DNA from 3 places in the Enterobacter roggenkampii genome. Region 2 is predicted to be linked to each of the others. Evidence: predicted binding sites of a transcription regulator. Region 2 holds the regulator's gene; each other region holds the start of a gene.
The links. Region 2 encodes CRP, which controls carbon source genes, mostly activating them, when cyclic AMP is high. Its sites were predicted from a motif close to ATGTGANNNNNNTCACAT; they were not measured.
Positions count from the first base shown of each region.

Region 1: the regulator CRP is predicted to act here: its motif matches at 2,987-3,004, upstream of ldtB (L,D-transpeptidase).
Region 3: the regulator CRP is predicted to act here: its motif matches at 2,635-2,652, upstream of BFV67_RS10560 (sugar transporter).

Region 1 covers NZ_CP017184.1:1,410,538-1,415,898, forward strand. Annotated here, with positions in the region: gene BFV67_RS06550 (PTS sugar transporter subunit IIC) at 1-1,193, shown strand, start outside; gene BFV67_RS06555 (GntR family transcriptional regulator) at 1,209-1,925, shown strand; gene ldtB (L,D-transpeptidase) at 1,967-2,887, opposite strand; gene BFV67_RS06565 (ABC-F family ATPase) at 3,110-4,705, shown strand; gene BFV67_RS06570 (glycoside hydrolase family 31 protein) at 4,789-5,361, opposite strand, start outside.
Region 2 covers NZ_CP017184.1:4,319,532-4,324,892, forward strand. Annotated here, with positions in the region: gene mdcA (malonate decarboxylase subunit alpha) at 1-309, opposite strand, end outside; gene BFV67_RS20330 (hydrolase) at 538-1,560, shown strand; gene BFV67_RS20335 (YheU family protein) at 1,557-1,775, shown strand; gene BFV67_RS20340 (phosphoribulokinase) at 1,806-2,675, shown strand; gene BFV67_RS20345 (OsmC family protein) at 2,760-3,164, opposite strand; gene crp (cAMP-activated global transcriptional regulator CRP) at 3,476-4,108, shown strand; gene BFV67_RS20355 (YccS/YhfK family putative transporter) at 4,166-5,361, shown strand, end outside.
Region 3 covers NZ_CP017184.1:2,252,536-2,257,896, forward strand. Annotated here, with positions in the region: gene BFV67_RS10550 (MarC family NAAT transporter) at 1-262, shown strand, start outside; gene BFV67_RS10555 (lysozyme inhibitor LprI family protein) at 441-1,283, shown strand; gene BFV67_RS10560 (sugar transporter) at 1,363-2,559, opposite strand; gene BFV67_RS10565 (PhzF family phenazine biosynthesis protein) at 2,737-3,525, shown strand; gene BFV67_RS10570 (PhzF family phenazine biosynthesis protein) at 3,553-4,344, shown strand; gene BFV67_RS10575 (GNAT family N-acetyltransferase) at 4,437-4,919, shown strand; gene ptrR (putrescine utilization regulator PtrR) at 4,873-5,361, opposite strand, start outside.

The sequences.
Region 1 (5,361 bases), 1.8 Mb from region 2:
TCATCCTCGCTGGCCTGGCGGTGCTGGTGAACAATGTGGTGTTTCCGTGGATTTTTCACGGCGATACGCTGGCACACTTCAAAGTGTGGGGCGAGGCGATTATCAACGGCACGCTTAACATCGCCGCGCTGCTGCTGGCCCCGATGATCGCCTGGTCACTGGCGCGCAACAAAGATTTCGACAACCCGGTTTCGGCAGTGGTTATCGCCGTCAGCAGTTTTATCATCATGATGCCGATGCGCTTACAGGTTACGCCCGTTGGCAGCGACGCTGCGGTGAACGTCACGCAGGTGCTGACCTTCGCCAATATCGGCTCCACCGGGATTTTCGCCGGGGTGCTGATTGGGCTGCTCTCAACGGAAGTGTTTATCGCGATTTCGCGCCTGAAGGCGCTGCACATATCGCTCGGGGAAAATGTGCCCCCAGCGGTCAGCAAATCCTTTACCGCGCTGATCCCGACGATCCTCACGCTCTCCCTGTTCGCGGTGCTGGCGGCCGTGCTGGCAAACGTGCTGCACACGGATCTGATCCATCTCATTACCACCTTTATCCAGCAGCCGCTGCGGCTGATCAACACCAGCCTGCCGGGGACGATTTTCATCTACAGTTTCGGCAACTTTCTGTTCACGCTCGGTATCCATCAGTCGGTGGTCAACAGCGTGGTGCTGGAGCCGTTTCTGCTGATCAACACCAACGAGAACATGCTGGCCTTCGCCAACGGCCAGCCCATTCCGCACATCATCAACAACATCTTCGTGCCGACGTTTGGCATGGTGGGCGGAACCGGCAGCACGATCTCGCTGCTGATCGCCATCTTTATCTTCTCCCGACAGCAGTCGGCGAAGCAGGTAGCGCGTCTGTCGCTGGCGCCGGGCTTATTCAACATCAACGAGCCGGTGATCTTCGGCCTGCCGATTGTCTTTAACCTGCCGCTAATGATCCCGTTTGTGCTGTTGCCCGCCATCGGCATTTACTTCGCCTGGCTTTGTACCACGCTGGGATTCATGTCGCGCTGCGTGGTGATGATCCCGTGGACCACGCCGCCGATTCTCAGCGCCTGGCTGGCGACGGCAGGGGACTGGCGGGCGGTGGTAGTGCAGTTGGCAATCATTGTATTTGGTGTATTCTTCTACCTGCCTTTCCTCAAGATTGCCGAGCGAGTGGCGTTGAAAAACAGCGGGATAGAAAACTAACTGTAAGGAAGGACGATGGCGGCGAAGTACATCACCATAGCGCGGGAAATCAAGAAACGCATTATCAGCCAGCAGTACGCCGCCAATGAACCGCTCCCGGACCAGTTTGCGCTGGCGGCGGAGTTCAGCACCAGCCGGATGACCATCCAGCAGGCGATGCGTCAGCTGATCGTCGAAGGGCTGGTCTACACCCGCCAGGGGCAAGGGACGTTCATCCGCAAAAACTTCCTCCAGCTCTCGCAGTGGGATCTCTCCGGCAGCGACTATTTCGGTGCCACCAAAACCTGGGAACATCTGGGCACGGTTACCAGCCAGGTGGTGCATTTTGAACTGCGCTTCCCGAACGAAAAAGAGCAGGCGTCGCTGATGATTAACGCCGATGCGCCCGTCTATGACTTTATTCGTCTGCGCTTATTAAACGGCGAACCCATGTCGCTGGATTCCACGGTGATGCCGATGAATCTGGTGCCGGGCCTGACGAAAAGCCATCTTGAAGGTTCGGTGTTTCAGTACGTTCAGGAAACCCTGGGGCTGAAAATTATGGGGTCATATCGGGTGGTGCGGGCGCTTAAGCCCAGCGCGCTGGACAGGGAGCATCTGGTCTGTGAGGAAACCGATCCGGTGCTGGAGGTGGAGCAGGTCATTTATCTGGAGGACGGCACCGCGCTGGAGTATGCCCACTGCCACTATCGGTACGACCACGGCGGGATTGTTATCGTGAATAACGGATAAAAAAAAGCGGGCCTTGAAGCCCGCTTTTTTAATGCGCGTGATTAATTCAGACGCACCGGCATACCGGAACGGTTCTGAATCGCCTGGTCGACGATGGTGGTTTCCACGTCAGGCTGAGAGGTCACGGACTGCACCGCGCTGTTCAGCGTAATCGGCACGATCTCGTTGTTGTTGATCTGGTCTTCGCTGGTGGACAGCGGGTTGTGCACTTCGATGTAGCGGCTGCCGTCTGGCTCAGACGTCGCTTTCACCGGTTCGTTGATGAACTGCACGCGCGTACCGACCGGCACGTTTTCGAACAGGAACTTGATATCGTCGTTACGCAGACGCACGCAGCCGTGGCTTACGCGCAGACCGATACCGAAGTTGGCGTTGGTGCCGTGAATCGCGTACAGACGACCAATGTACAGGGCATACAGACCCATCGGGTTATCCGGGCCGGCTGGCACAACGGCTGGCAGCGGTTCGCCCGCAGCGATGTATTCCGCGTGCATTTTGGCGGTTGGGGTCCAGGTTGGGCCCGCTTTCTTACGTTCAACTTTGGTGGTCCAGTTCAGCGGGGTGTCTTTACCCAGCTGGCCGATACCGATTGGCAGCACGATAACGGTGTTGGTGCCTTTCGGGTAGTAATACAGACGCATTTCGGCGCTGTTGATCACGATACCTTCATGAACGGTATCCGGCAGGATCAGCTGCTGAGGAATATTCAGCACGGTACCTGCTTTTGGCAGATACGGGTCAACGCCCGGGTTCGCTTCCAGCATGTTAGACAGGCCCAGCTGGTACTGCGCGGCGAAATACTCCAGCGGCTGAGAGTTACCCTCAGGCACCGTCACCACCTGGTTTTGACCCACCAGACGGCTTCCGTCGGTCGGCAGGGGATACGTCACCGCAGACGCGGTCTTACAAAAACCTACTACGGCTAACGCCGCCGCAAAAAGCGCTGTTAATTTCATGTTCATGTTGTGCGAGGTATCTAAGCCATTCAGGCGATGAGTTGATAAGTCTGAATCTGTGATGGGAGCGCATTATATGTGCATTCCCGCTAACAGGGAATTCAGATGTGTACGAAATCACATTTTTTTCGATTTTGTTAAAGTTTAGTGGATTGCCGCAACACGGGATCTCAATTCGGAATTGTGGCATAATGCCGTGTTTATCACACTTTTCGCAGGAATCTCCCCGTGTTAGTTACCAGCAACGTCACTATGCAGTTTGGCAGTAAGCCGCTGTTCGAAAACATTTCCGTCAAATTTGGCGGCGGCAACCGTTACGGCCTGATTGGCGCCAACGGTAGCGGAAAATCCACCTTCATGAAGATCCTTGGCGGCGATCTGGAGCCGACCCTCGGCAACGTCTCGCTCGACCCTAACGAGCGTATCGGTAAGCTGCGTCAGGATCAGTTCGCCTTCGAAGAGTTCACCGTGCTGGACACCGTGATCATGGGGCACGCGGAGCTGTGGGAAGTGAAGCAGGAGCGCGATCGCATCTACGCGCTGGCCGAAATGAGCGAAGAAGATGGCTATAAGGTGGCCGATCTGGAAACGCAGTACGGCGAGATGGACGGTTACTCTGCGGAAGCGCGTGCGGGCGAGCTGCTGCTGGGCGTCGGCATTCCGGTTGAACAGCATTACGGCCCGATGAGCGAAGTCGCGCCAGGCTGGAAGCTGCGTGTGCTGCTGGCTCAGGCGCTGTTCTCTAACCCGGACATCCTGCTGCTCGACGAACCGACGAACAACCTGGACATCGACACCATCCGCTGGCTGGAGCAGACGCTCAACGACCGCGACAGCACCATGATCATCATCTCGCACGACCGTCACTTCCTGAACATGGTCTGTACGCACATGGCGGATCTGGACTACGGCGAGCTGCGCGTCTATCCGGGCAACTACGACGAATACATGACGGCGGCCACCCAGGCGCGCGAGCGTCTGCTGGCGGACAATGCCAAGAAGAAAGCGCAGATTGCGGACCTGCAGTCCTTTGTTAGCCGCTTCAGCGCTAACGCCTCTAAGTCGCGTCAGGCGACCTCGCGCGCGCGTCAGATCGACAAAATCAAGCTGGAAGAGGTTAAAGCCTCCAGCCGTCAGAACCCGTTCATCCGCTTCGAGCAGGACAAGAAGCTGTTCCGTAACGCGCTGGAAGTGGAGGCCCTTACCAAAGGCTTCGATGAAGGCCCGCTGTTTAAAAACTTCAACCTGCTGCTGGAAGTGGGCGAGAAGATTGCCATTCTGGGCGCCAACGGCGTGGGTAAATCCACCATGCTGAAAACCCTGGTCGGCGAACTGCAGCCGGACAACGGCACCGTGAAATGGTCCGAGAACGCGCAGATTGGCTACTACGCGCAGGATCATGAGTACGAATTCGAAAATGACCTCACCGTCTTCGACTGGATGAGCCAGTGGAAGCAGGAAGGCGACGACGAGCAGGCGGTGCGCAGCATCCTGGGCCGTCTGCTGTTCAGCCAGGACGACATCAAAAAGCCTGCTAAAGTGCTCTCCGGTGGCGAGAAAGGCCGCATGCTGTTCGGCAAGCTGATGATGGAAAAACCAAACATCCTGGTGATGGACGAACCGACTAACCACCTGGACATGGAATCGATCGAATCGCTGAACATGGCGCTGGAGATGTATCAGGGCACCCTGATCTTCGTCTCTCACGACCGTGAGTTCGTCAGCTCGCTGGCAACCCGCGTGATCGAGATTACGCCAGAGCGCGTGGTGGACTTCACCGGTAACTACGAAGATTACCTGCGCAGCAAAGGTATCGACGGCTAAAAAAAAGCCCGGTGGCGCTTCGCTTACCGGGCCTACGGGTGACTTTGTAGGCCGGGTAAGGCGAAGCCGCCACCCGGCAATGTTCAGAGCACCCACTCACTCCTTTCAACCCCGTTCACCCGCAGCGTACGTTTTTCCCCCGCCGGTAATGATACCTTCAGCGCCTTCCATGCCGGACAATAGTCGCCGCGCGCGTTCACCTTCAGGTTGATGGTTGCGCCGTCGCACACCATCTCCCATTCCACCCACAGCGCATTGCCGTTCAGGTAGCCCCAGCTTTCACCGTCGTCTTCAAACAGCAGCCCCGTGGTTGTGCCCACGCCTTTCACCGGGAACAGCTTCAGCTCGCGGGTCGTATCTTTTTCGGCACTCACATGCGTGATGCGCTCGCTGAGCGGCAGACCGGCCCCGGCGCGCACCAGCAGCGGCAGTTTTTCCAGCGGCGCATCCAGGGCGATGGATTGTCCGCCCGCATACCACGCGTGGGTGTAAAAATCGTACCAGCCCGTTTCGTTATCCGGCAGCCAGACGCGGCGCTCGCGCTGCCCGGCTTCGACGACGCTGGCGACCAGCAGGTCGCGGCCCAGCAGGAAGTCGTCGCACTCTTTGAAGGTTTGCGCGTCGTGCTCGTGGTCGAGGAAGGTCGGGCGCAGCAT
Region 2 (5,361 bases):
CAGCTTGCGGGCGATGCCTTTCTCAAAGATATCCAAATGTTCGCTACGGCCAACGCTCGGCATGATCATATGCAGGTCGTGGACGATCTGCGGGTTCACTTCGGCCAGCGAGCGGGAAAGGAAATCGGCCTGCTTCTGGTTGTTACCTTCCAGCACGACCTTGTCGCCTGGCGCGATCAGTTTTTCCAGCATGGCGACGAGATCGCCGGTTGGCAGTACCTTGCCCTGCACCGGTACGGAGGCCAGACGACGCGCTTTTTCGCTGCGTCGCGTGTTCCATTGCCGGGTGGGTGTTTGCCCAGATAACATTATTAACCTCCTGATTCAGATAATCATTTTGATTTGCTTAACGTTGAGTAGAGTGTGCGCTCTGGTGAGAAAGGCATCAATTAAGCGTAGAGGTGAATCATTAGCCTGAGAGTAATAATCAAGGTAAATATTTGTGATCGGGATCAGTTCATGTTTCGGAAAACCAGGCTAAACGGGGTACAATTCGGAAAGTATCGTTAATTTCCGACAAGAATCAGCATCGCGCTTATGACCCAAATCATTCCATCAGGCTTCGAGATTGCAGCCGAAGACAGCACTGAGTTCGTGCCTATGCGCGGCGTCGCCAATCGCCATTTGCAGACCATGCTGCCGCGACTGATCCGCCGCAAGGTTCAGTTCACCCCACACTGGCAGCGGCTAGATCTGCCAGACGGTGACTTTCTGGATCTCGCCTGGAGCGAAGCGCCGGATCAGGCTCGACATAAGCCGCGGCTGGTGGTTTTTCACGGTCTGGAAGGCAGCCTGCACAGCCCGTATGCACACGGGCTCATTGAGGCGGCCAAAGCGCGCGGCTGGCTCGGCGTGGTGATGCATTTTCGCGGCTGCAGCGGCGAGCCGAACCGGCAGAAGCGTATCTATCACTCGGGTGAAACAGAAGACGGCACGTGGTTTTTACACTGGCTGCGGGACAACTTTGGCACCGTGCCCACCGCGGCCGTAGGCTACTCGTTGGGCGGAAATATGCTGGCCTGCCTGTTAGCTAAAGAAGGGGAAAGCGTCCCGCTGGATGCCGCCGTCATCGTCTCCGCCCCGTTCATGCTGGAGCAGTGCAGCTACCACATGGATAAAGGCTTTTCCCGCGTCTATCAGCGCTACCTGCTCAACCTGCTGAAGGCCAACGCGGCGCGTAAGCTGAAGGCCTACCCGGACACCCTCCCGGTCAGCCTGCGCCAGCTGAAAAAAGTGCGCCGCATACGCGAATTCGACGATCTGATCACCGCGAAAATTCACGGCTTCGCCGATGCAATTGACTATTATCGTCAATGCAGCGCCATGCCGCTGCTCAGCAAGATCACGCAGCCAACGCTGATCATTCACGCCAAAGATGACCCTTTTATGGATCATCACTCGATTCCCGCTCAGGAATTCCTGCCCGACAACGTTCACTATCAGTTGACCGAGCACGGCGGCCACGTCGGGTTTATCGGCGGCACGCTGCGCCGCCCGAAAATGTGGCTTGAGACGCGTATTCCTGACTGGCTAACCCCTTATCTGGACGGTGCAACATGATTATTCCCTGGCAGGATCTGGCTCCCGAAACGCTCGATAATCTGATTGAAAGCTTTGTATTACGCGAAGGCACCGATTATGGTGAACAGGAACGCTCGCTTGAGCAAAAGGTCAACGATGTAAAGCGCCAGCTGAAAAGCGGCGACGTGGTGCTGGTGTGGTCAGAACTGCATGAGACGGTCAATATCATGCCCCGCAACGCGTTTCACGGCTGATCTTCCACCCTTTTCAGTCAGGGAGTTGCTATGTCTGCCAGACATCCGGTTATTGCCGTTACGGGGTCGAGTGGTGCGGGAACCACCACCACCAGCCTCGCATTTCGCAAGATTTTCGCCCAGCTGAATCTCCGTGCGGCGGAGGTCGAAGGCGACAGCTTTCACCGCTACACGCGCCCGGAGATGGACATGGCCATCCGTAAGGCGCGCGATCTGGGTAAACACATCAGCTACTTCGGTCCGGAAGCCAATGACTTCGGCCTGCTGGAACAAACCTTTATTGAGTACGGCCAGAGCGGTAAAGGGCAGTCCCGCAAGTATCTGCATACCTATGATGAAGCCGTTCCCTGGAATCAGGTGCCTGGCACCTTTACCCCCTGGCAGCCCCTGCCGGAACCTACCGACGTGCTGTTCTACGAAGGATTACACGGCGGCGTGGTCACGCCGCAGCACGACGTGGCGCGCCACGTGGATCTGCTGGTTGGCGTGGTGCCTATCGTTAACCTGGAGTGGATCCAGAAGCTGACGCGTGACATGAGCGAGCGCGGCCACTCGCGCGAAGCAGTGATGGATTCGGTGGTGCGCTCCATGGAAGACTACATCAACTTCCTGACGCCGCAGTTTTCCCGCACCCATATCAACTTCCAGCGCGTGCCGACGGTGGACACCTCCAACCCGTTCGCGGCCAAAAGTATCCCATCCCTGGATGAGAGCTTTGTGGTGATCCATTTCCGCAATCTCGAAGGCATTGACTACCCCTGGCTGCTGGCGATGCTGCAGGGCTCGTTTATTTCTCACATGAATACATTAGTCGTACCGGGCGGAAAAATGGGGCTGGCGATGGAGCTCATCATGACGCCGCTGGTGGAGCGACTGATGGAAGGGAAACAGATCGCGTGAGTTTTTTGCCCGGGGCGCTGCGCTTACCGGGCCAACGGTCGTGCTTTTGTAGGGCGGGTCAGCGAAGCGCCACCCGCCAAAACATTAAGCCTCGATCACTTCATACGAATGGGTGATGTTTACCGCTTTCTCCAGCATTAACGCCACAGAGCAGTACTTCTCCGCAGACAGGTCCACCGCACGTGAAACCGCCGCGTCTTTCAGTTCTTTACCGGTGACCACAAAGTGCAGATTGATGTGGGTGAACAGGCGTGGCGCCTCTTCGCGGCGTTCTGACGTGAGTTTGACCTCACAATCCGTCACGTCATGACGGCCTTTTTGCAGAATCGACACCACGTCAATGGCACTGCATCCCCCTGCCGCCATCAGCACCATTTCCATTGGGCTGGGCGCTTTATCGCCGGAGTTACCATCCATCAAAATCTGATGTCCTGACGCGGACTCGCCCAGGAACGTTAAACCTTCAACCCACTTCACGCGCGCTTGCATATTCTTAAACTCCAACGTTGCATTTTTGGTGACAGATTACGCGTGCGTTACATTTCTCGCAATGGAAGGCGACCTGCATCATGCTGAAGCGAGACACCAGGAGACACGCGGCGAAAGCTATGCTAAAACACTCAGGATGCTACAGTAATACATTGACGTTACACATGTATGCAGAGGACATCAAACTTTACTGGCTGCGAAACGTTACGGTAGCCGACTTCCCAGGGTATGGGTAAGAATTCGATTGCAACCCCAGAGTCCGGATGCATCTGATGACTCTGGTGACAGCTTATAACAGAGGATAACAGCGCATGGTGCTTGGCAAACCGCAAACAGACCCGACTCTCGAATGGTTCTTGTCTCATTGCCACATTCATAAGTACCCATCAAAGAGCACGCTGATTCACCAGGGTGAAAAAGCGGAAACGTTGTATTACATCGTTAAAGGCTCGGTGGCAGTGCTGATCAAAGATGAAGAAGGGAAAGAGATGATCCTTTCTTATCTGAACCAGGGCGATTTCATCGGTGAACTGGGCCTGTTTGAAGAGGGCCAGGAACGTAGCGCCTGGGTTCGTGCAAAGACAGCATGTGAAGTGGCTGAAATTTCTTACAAGAAGTTCCGTCAGCTGATTCAGGTTAACCCTGACATTCTGATGCGTCTCTCTTCCCAGATGGCGCGCCGTCTGCAGGTCACCTCAGAGAAAGTGGGCAACCTCGCCTTCCTGGACGTGACGGGCCGCATCGCACAAACTCTGCTGAACCTGGCGAAACAGCCGGACGCCATGACCCATCCGGACGGCATGCAAATTAAAATTACCCGTCAGGAAATTGGTCAGATCGTCGGTTGCTCCCGTGAAACAGTGGGCCGTATCCTGAAAATGCTGGAAGATCAAAACCTGATCTCCGCCCACGGTAAAACCATCGTGGTTTACGGAACGCGTTAATTCCGCTTAAACGGCGTGCCATCGCAAGGTGTCACGCCGTTTTTGTCTCTACTCCTCATGTGGCGCAGGCTGATCTATCACCCGGAAGTTAACTACGCACTGCGACAAACGCTGGTGTTGTGTCTACCCGTGGCCATCGGCCTGATCCTCGGACACCTTCAGCAAGGCCTGCTCTTTTCCCTCGTGCCCGCCTGCTGCAACATTGCTGGCCTGGACACACCGCATAAGCGCTTTTTCAAACGTCTGATCGTGGGCGGCTGCCTGTTTGCTGGCTGTAGCCTTGCCGTACAGCTTTTACTGGCCCGGGATATCCCGCTGCCGCTGATCCTGACGGTGCTGGCGATGACGCTCGGCGTCACGGCGGAAATCAGCTCGCTGCACGCCCGCCTGCTACCCGCCTCGCTGATTGCGGCCATCTTCACGCTGAGCCTCGCCGGGAATATGCCGGTGTGGGAGCCGCTGCTGATCTACGCGCTGGGGACACTGTGGTACGGGCTGTTTAACTGGTTCTGGTTCTGGCTGTGGCGGGAACAGCCGCTGCGCGAATCCCTGAGCCTGCTCTATGTGCAGTTGGCGGAATACTGCGAAGCCAAATACACCCTGCTCACCCAGCATACCGATCCGGAAAAAGCCTTACCGCCGCTGCTGACGCGCCAGCAGAAGGTGGTGGATCTGATAAGCCAGTGCTATCAGCAGCTGCATATGCTCGCCGCCAACAAGAACCACGAATACAAACGGCTGCTGCGCACCTTCCAGGTAGGCCTGGATCTGCAGGAGCATATCTCCGTTAGCCTGCACCACCCGCAGGAGGTGCAAAAGCTGGTTGAGCGCAGCCACGCCGAAGCGGTGATCCGCTGGAACGCGCAGACCGTCTCGGCACGCCTGCGCGTGCTGGCTGACGATATTCTCTACCACCGCTATCCCACGCGCTTTAATATGGAAAAACAGCTCGGCGCGCTGGAGAAAATCGCCCGTCAGCATCCGGATAACCCGGTCGGCCAGTTTGCCGCCTGGCACTTCAGCCGCATCGCCCGCGTGCTGCGCACCCAGCGCCCGCTTTATTCCCGCGACCTGATGGCGGATAAACAAAAACGGCTTCCCCTGTTGCCCGCGCTCAAAAGCTATCTGTCTCTCAAATCGTCCGCCCTGCGCAATGCCGCACGAATTAGCGTGATGCTCAGTATCGCCAGCCTGATGGGCATGGCGCTGCATCTGCCGAAGCCCTACTGGATCTTAATGACCGTGCTGTTCGT
Region 3 (5,361 bases), 2.1 Mb from region 2:
CGCGATGATCATCAGCTCCGCGTCGACGGTGCGTGACAGCGCAACCTTCCCGGACTGGGTGCTGACGGTGGCACCGCCGCTGATTTTTGCGATTATCGGGATTATCGTGTGGGCATCGCTGCGCAGCTCCGGCGCCATCATGCGCTGGGTAGGCAAGGGCGGTATCGAGGCGATTTCCCGCCTGATGGGCTTCTTACTGGTCTGTATGGGCGTGCAGTTTATTATTAACGGCGTGCTGGAGATTATTAAGACCTATCATTAAGTTCATTGCCGGGTGGCGCTGCGCTTACCCGGCATATAAAACATTTATTAGATGAATATAAATCAATTCTGAAAAAATAACTTTTTAATTTAATCTGGGTCAAATAAGCACCACCAAGCTTGTTGCTTGTTAGCTCTTAAAGTAATGTACTGCACTCATTTCACTTAAGGATATTGTCATGCGTGCAAAACACTGTTTTCTCGTACTGAGTACGTTGCTGTTTTCATTTAATGCCACTGCCGGTTTGTTCGATTCTGCGCCCGAATTTAAATGTGGTCGTGAGGATGCCATTGCTGCTATGCAATCTAAAATCAGAGATGATGCAATGAGTAAATTGCAGGAAATGTATCTGGCAACGCCTTCGCAATTTTATGGAAAACCGCTTAAATCTTACCTGGAAAAAGCACAGCAAATAACTATTCAGTTGGAAAATGTCACAACGACACCGTTTGATAAAAATGATTCAAACCGCAGTTGTACCGCTAAGGTGACCCTCACCATGCCAACGGAAATTCTTGGGTTTATTGCATCCTATCCTCAGAAGTTAGGTGGGATAAATCAAGGGGGCGGCAAGGTGCTTAACAATAGTGTTCAATGGGAGAAGTTTGTTTATTTATTATCTCTGGCAGACAATGGCAAAGATATTTCTGCATCCTATGAATATTCTGGTAGGGATTATATTTCTCAGTCGCTGGCCGCTATGACTATGCTGGCAATGAATAAATCCGAACTTGAGAAAGCCGATCTCGATAACAAATTAAACAATGCCATATTTGCCTATTCAGAAAACGATGGTCAGTTAAATAATCTCTGGAAATCGCTTCCAGAGTCTGTCAGAGCCTCTATGAAAAAAGAACAGAATCTCTGGATTAACGAGAAGGCTAAAAGATGCGGGAAGATCAGTGATGCGTCTTCTACTGCCACGCCTGTTGAGACAAGAATCAAGATCTATCAGTGCCAGTCTGAAAGAACCTTTGAAAGATTTATCTATCTGGGTGGAGATGAAGAACGACAGTATTAATGCAAATGCTGTGGGTCAATCCGACCTGCTGATCTTGTAGGCCGGGTAAGGCGTAGCCGCCACCCGGCACAAACAAACCTCACCCGTGCTGCCCCTGTTCCTCCAGCGCCACCGGCCACTTACGGAAGATAAGCACGGACCAGATCAGCGCCATCAGCGCCGGAATGGCACCCAGATAGCCAATCGCCGACATCGACACGTGCAGGATGACCTGGTTTCCCACCAGCGCACCCGCGCCAATCCCCAGATTGAAAATTCCCGAGAACAGCGACATGGCGACGTCCGTCGCATCCGGCGCCAGGGCCAGCACCTTCACCTGCATGCCCAGGCCAATAATCATGATCGCCACGCCCCAGAACAGGCTGAGGATCGCCAGATGGCTTTCACTGCCCGCGGCGGGCATCAGCAACAGCAGACAGGCCAGCAGCAGGCCTATAGCGCTGCTCACCAGCGAGGAGGCGTGCCGGTTACCCAGCTTGCCGAACAGCACGCTGCCAATAATCCCCGCGCCGCCGAGGATCAGCAGTAAGACGGTGGCAAAGTTGGCGCTAAAGCCCGCCACCACCTGCACAAACGGTTCAATGTAGCTGTACGCCGTGTAATGGGCCGTTACCACAATGGCGGTCAGCAGGTAGATGCTCAGCAGCGCAGGGCGACGCATCAGCAGCGGCAGGCTTTTCAGCGAGCCGGAATGTTCGCTCGGCAGCGCGGGCAGCAGCTTAATCAGACACACCAGCGTCACCAGCGCGCCCATGCCGATGGCGAAGAAGGTGGTACGCCAGCCGAAGTATTGCCCCACGATGCGGCCAATCGGCAGGCCCAGCACCATCGCCAATGCGGTACCGGTAGCAATCAGGCTTAGCGCCTGCGCGCGTTTACCCGCCGGTGCCAGGCGAATCGCCAGCGACGCGGTGATCGACCAGAACACCGCATGGGCAAAGGCGATACCGACGCGGCTGATGACCAGCACCGTAAAATTCCACGCCATAAACGACAGCACGTGGCTCGCGATGAACAAGACAAACAGACCGATCAGCAGCCTGCGCCGCTCTATCTGGCTGGTCAGCAGCATGAACGGCAGGGACATCAGCGCCACCACCCAGGCGTAAATGGTCAACATAATGCCCACCTGCGCCGTTTCCATCTGGAAACTGTCAGCGATGTCAGACAACAGCCCAACCGGCACAAATTCTGTGGTGTTAAAAATAAACGCGGCAATGGCCAGCGTGACCACGCGTAGCCACGCAACCCTGCGGGAAACTGTGTTCGTTGTCATAGGGATGTCGGAGATTCGTTGCTGAAAAGAAGAGGAGACGATCTTAAAACGTTGAATGGCGAAAACTCAACCATTATGTGACGCAGATCTCAATATTTACCTTATGAAAGCGGTAGCCGGGAGCGCTGTTTTCATTGAATATAAAAGAACAACACAATAAAAACAGGCGGTAAGACAATGCAGGAGATTGATTTTTATCTGGTCGATGCGTTCAGCAATACCACGTTTGGCGGCAACCCGGCCGCCGTTTGTCCGCTCAAGGAATGGTTACCCGATGAGACCTTGCTGAAAATGGCACAGCAGCATAATCAGTCGGAAACGGCCTTTTTCGTCTGCACTAAAGGAGGCATTGAGCTACGCTGGTTTACCACGCTTACCGAAGTCAATCTCTGCGGCCACGCCACCCTTGCCGCCGCGTACGTTCTGTTTAATGAACTGGATTATCCCGACTCGCGGATCCACTTTGATACCGCCTCTGGCCGCCTGACGGTCAGCCGGGAGGGGGAGTGGATGACGCTGGACTTCCCGGCATGTCCAAGCCAAGAAGAGACGCCGCCGCCGGAGATGCTCTCGGCGCTCGGTATCCGTCATTACGTTGCAGCCCGCAAAGGGCGCGCCTGGCTGATCGTGCTGGATAATCGCCAGCAGGTTGAAGCACTCGCGCCACGCTTTTCGGCGATGACGCCGGGCGAGCATAAGGTGAGCGTGACGGCACGGGGTGAGGGGGAATACGATTTTGTCAGCCGCTTTTTCTCCCCCGGGGTATCCGTTCCGGAAGACCCGGTCACCGGCTCCGCGCACACCATGCTGATCCCATACTGGGGTGAACGGTTGGGGAAAACAGCCATGCTTGCCCGTCAGCTTTCCGCGCGCGGCGGCGACGTGCGCTGTGAGCTGAAAGGCTCGCGCGTGCTGATGAGCGGACAGGCTTCACTTTATCTGAAAGGCACAGTTTTTCTGCGCTAATAACCCATAACAAGAGAGGAAGAGACAATGCAGGAAATTGATTTTTATCTGGTGGATGCCTTCAGCGACAAAACCTTTGGCGGCAACGCGGCAGCGGTATGTCCTCTGGAAGCGTGGCTGCCGGACGAGACGCTGCTCAAAATGGCGCAGCAGCATAACCAGTCTGAGACCGCCTTTTTTGTACGCACCGACGGTGGGTTTGAACTGCGCTGGTTTACCACGCTCGATGAAATTAACCTGTGCGGCCATGCTACGCTTGCCGCATCGCACGTTATTTTCGAATACCTTGACTATCCGCACACTGAAATTACCTTCACCACGCGCTTCGTGGGCGAACTGACGGTGAAACGCAGCGGCGACTGGCTGACGCTGAACTTCCCCGCGTGGTCAACCGAGGTGGTCGAGAACCCACCTGCGCTGCTGTTTAGCGCGCTGGGCATCACAGAGGCAAAAGAGGTGCGCGTCGGACGTGATTACCTGGTGGTGCTGGAGAGCCAGCAGCAGGTGGAAGCGTTAACGCCGGATATTGGGGCGATGATCCCGCTGGATAAAATGGTCTGCGTGACGGCGCCGGGCGAAAAATATGACTTCGTCAGCCGCTTCTTCTGCCCGGGGGAAGGGGTGCCGGAAGATCCGGTTACCGGATCCGCCCACAGCATGCTGATCCCTTACTGGAGCGAAAAGCTGGGTAAAACGTCACTTTATGCCCACCAGGGGGCGCACCGTGGCGGGGATCTGCGCTGCGAAATGAAGGGCGACCGCGTGCTGATTGGCGGTCAGGCCACCCTGTACCTGAAAGGGAAAATCTTTTTGCGCTAACGGAGCGGTACGATAAGTTAATTGTATGAAGCACCCCGGCAGGCCTGCGCTATGTTGACATTTAGCCTCACAAAAAAAGCAAGGAGCCTGCCATGTATTCCATTACCTCTGAATCTGCACGTCACCCGGACATTCTCAGCCTGATCGCGGCGCTGGACCGCTATCAGAGCGAACTCTATCCCGCCGAAAGCAATCATCTGATCGATCTGGCTGCGCTGCCGGAAACGTCGCTGATCCTGATGGTCATTCGCGACCAGCAGCTTCAGGCCGTTGGTTGTGGCGCCATCGTGCTCAACGGCGACGGTACGGGGGAGATGAAGCGGGTCTATATCGATCCGGCCCATCGTGGGCAGCACCTTGGGGAGACGCTATTGGCCGCCCTGGAAGATGAGGCCCTGAGCCGTCATTGCCATACGGTACGGCTGGAGACGGGCATCAAGCAGCGCGCCGCGGTGCGTCTTTATGAACAGTGCGGATACGATTTGCGTCCGGCGTTTCCCCCGTACGTTGACGACCCGCTCAGCCTGTTTATGGAGAAGGCGCTGGTTGAAGACGTTCGTTTAGCAGCGCTATAAAGGCCTCCAGCTGGCGGGTCATTGCCCCGCGTCGCCACACCAGCCAGGTGGTGAGCCAGCGCCAGTTTTCTGCCAGCGGCCAGGCTTCAACCTGATGATGCCCGGGCATACTCTCCAGCATCGAGCGCGGCATCAGCGCGATGCCCGCGCCCGCAATGACGCAGGCGAGCATGCCGTGATAGGACTCCATCTCGTGAATGCGGCCGGGCGCGGCGCGGTCAGCGTGAAACCAGCTCTCCAGGTGCCGACGATAAGAGCAGTTGGCGCGAAAGGCATAAACGTCGCTGCCGCTCACCTGCGCGGCGCGTGAGATTTCCGCCTGCCCGGCAGGCGTGACCAGCATCATCTCTTCCCGATAGACCGGCATTCCTTCCAGCTCCGGGTGCGAGAGTGGCCCGTCGACAAAGGCGGCGCTCAGGGTTCCCTCCAGTACGCCATCAAT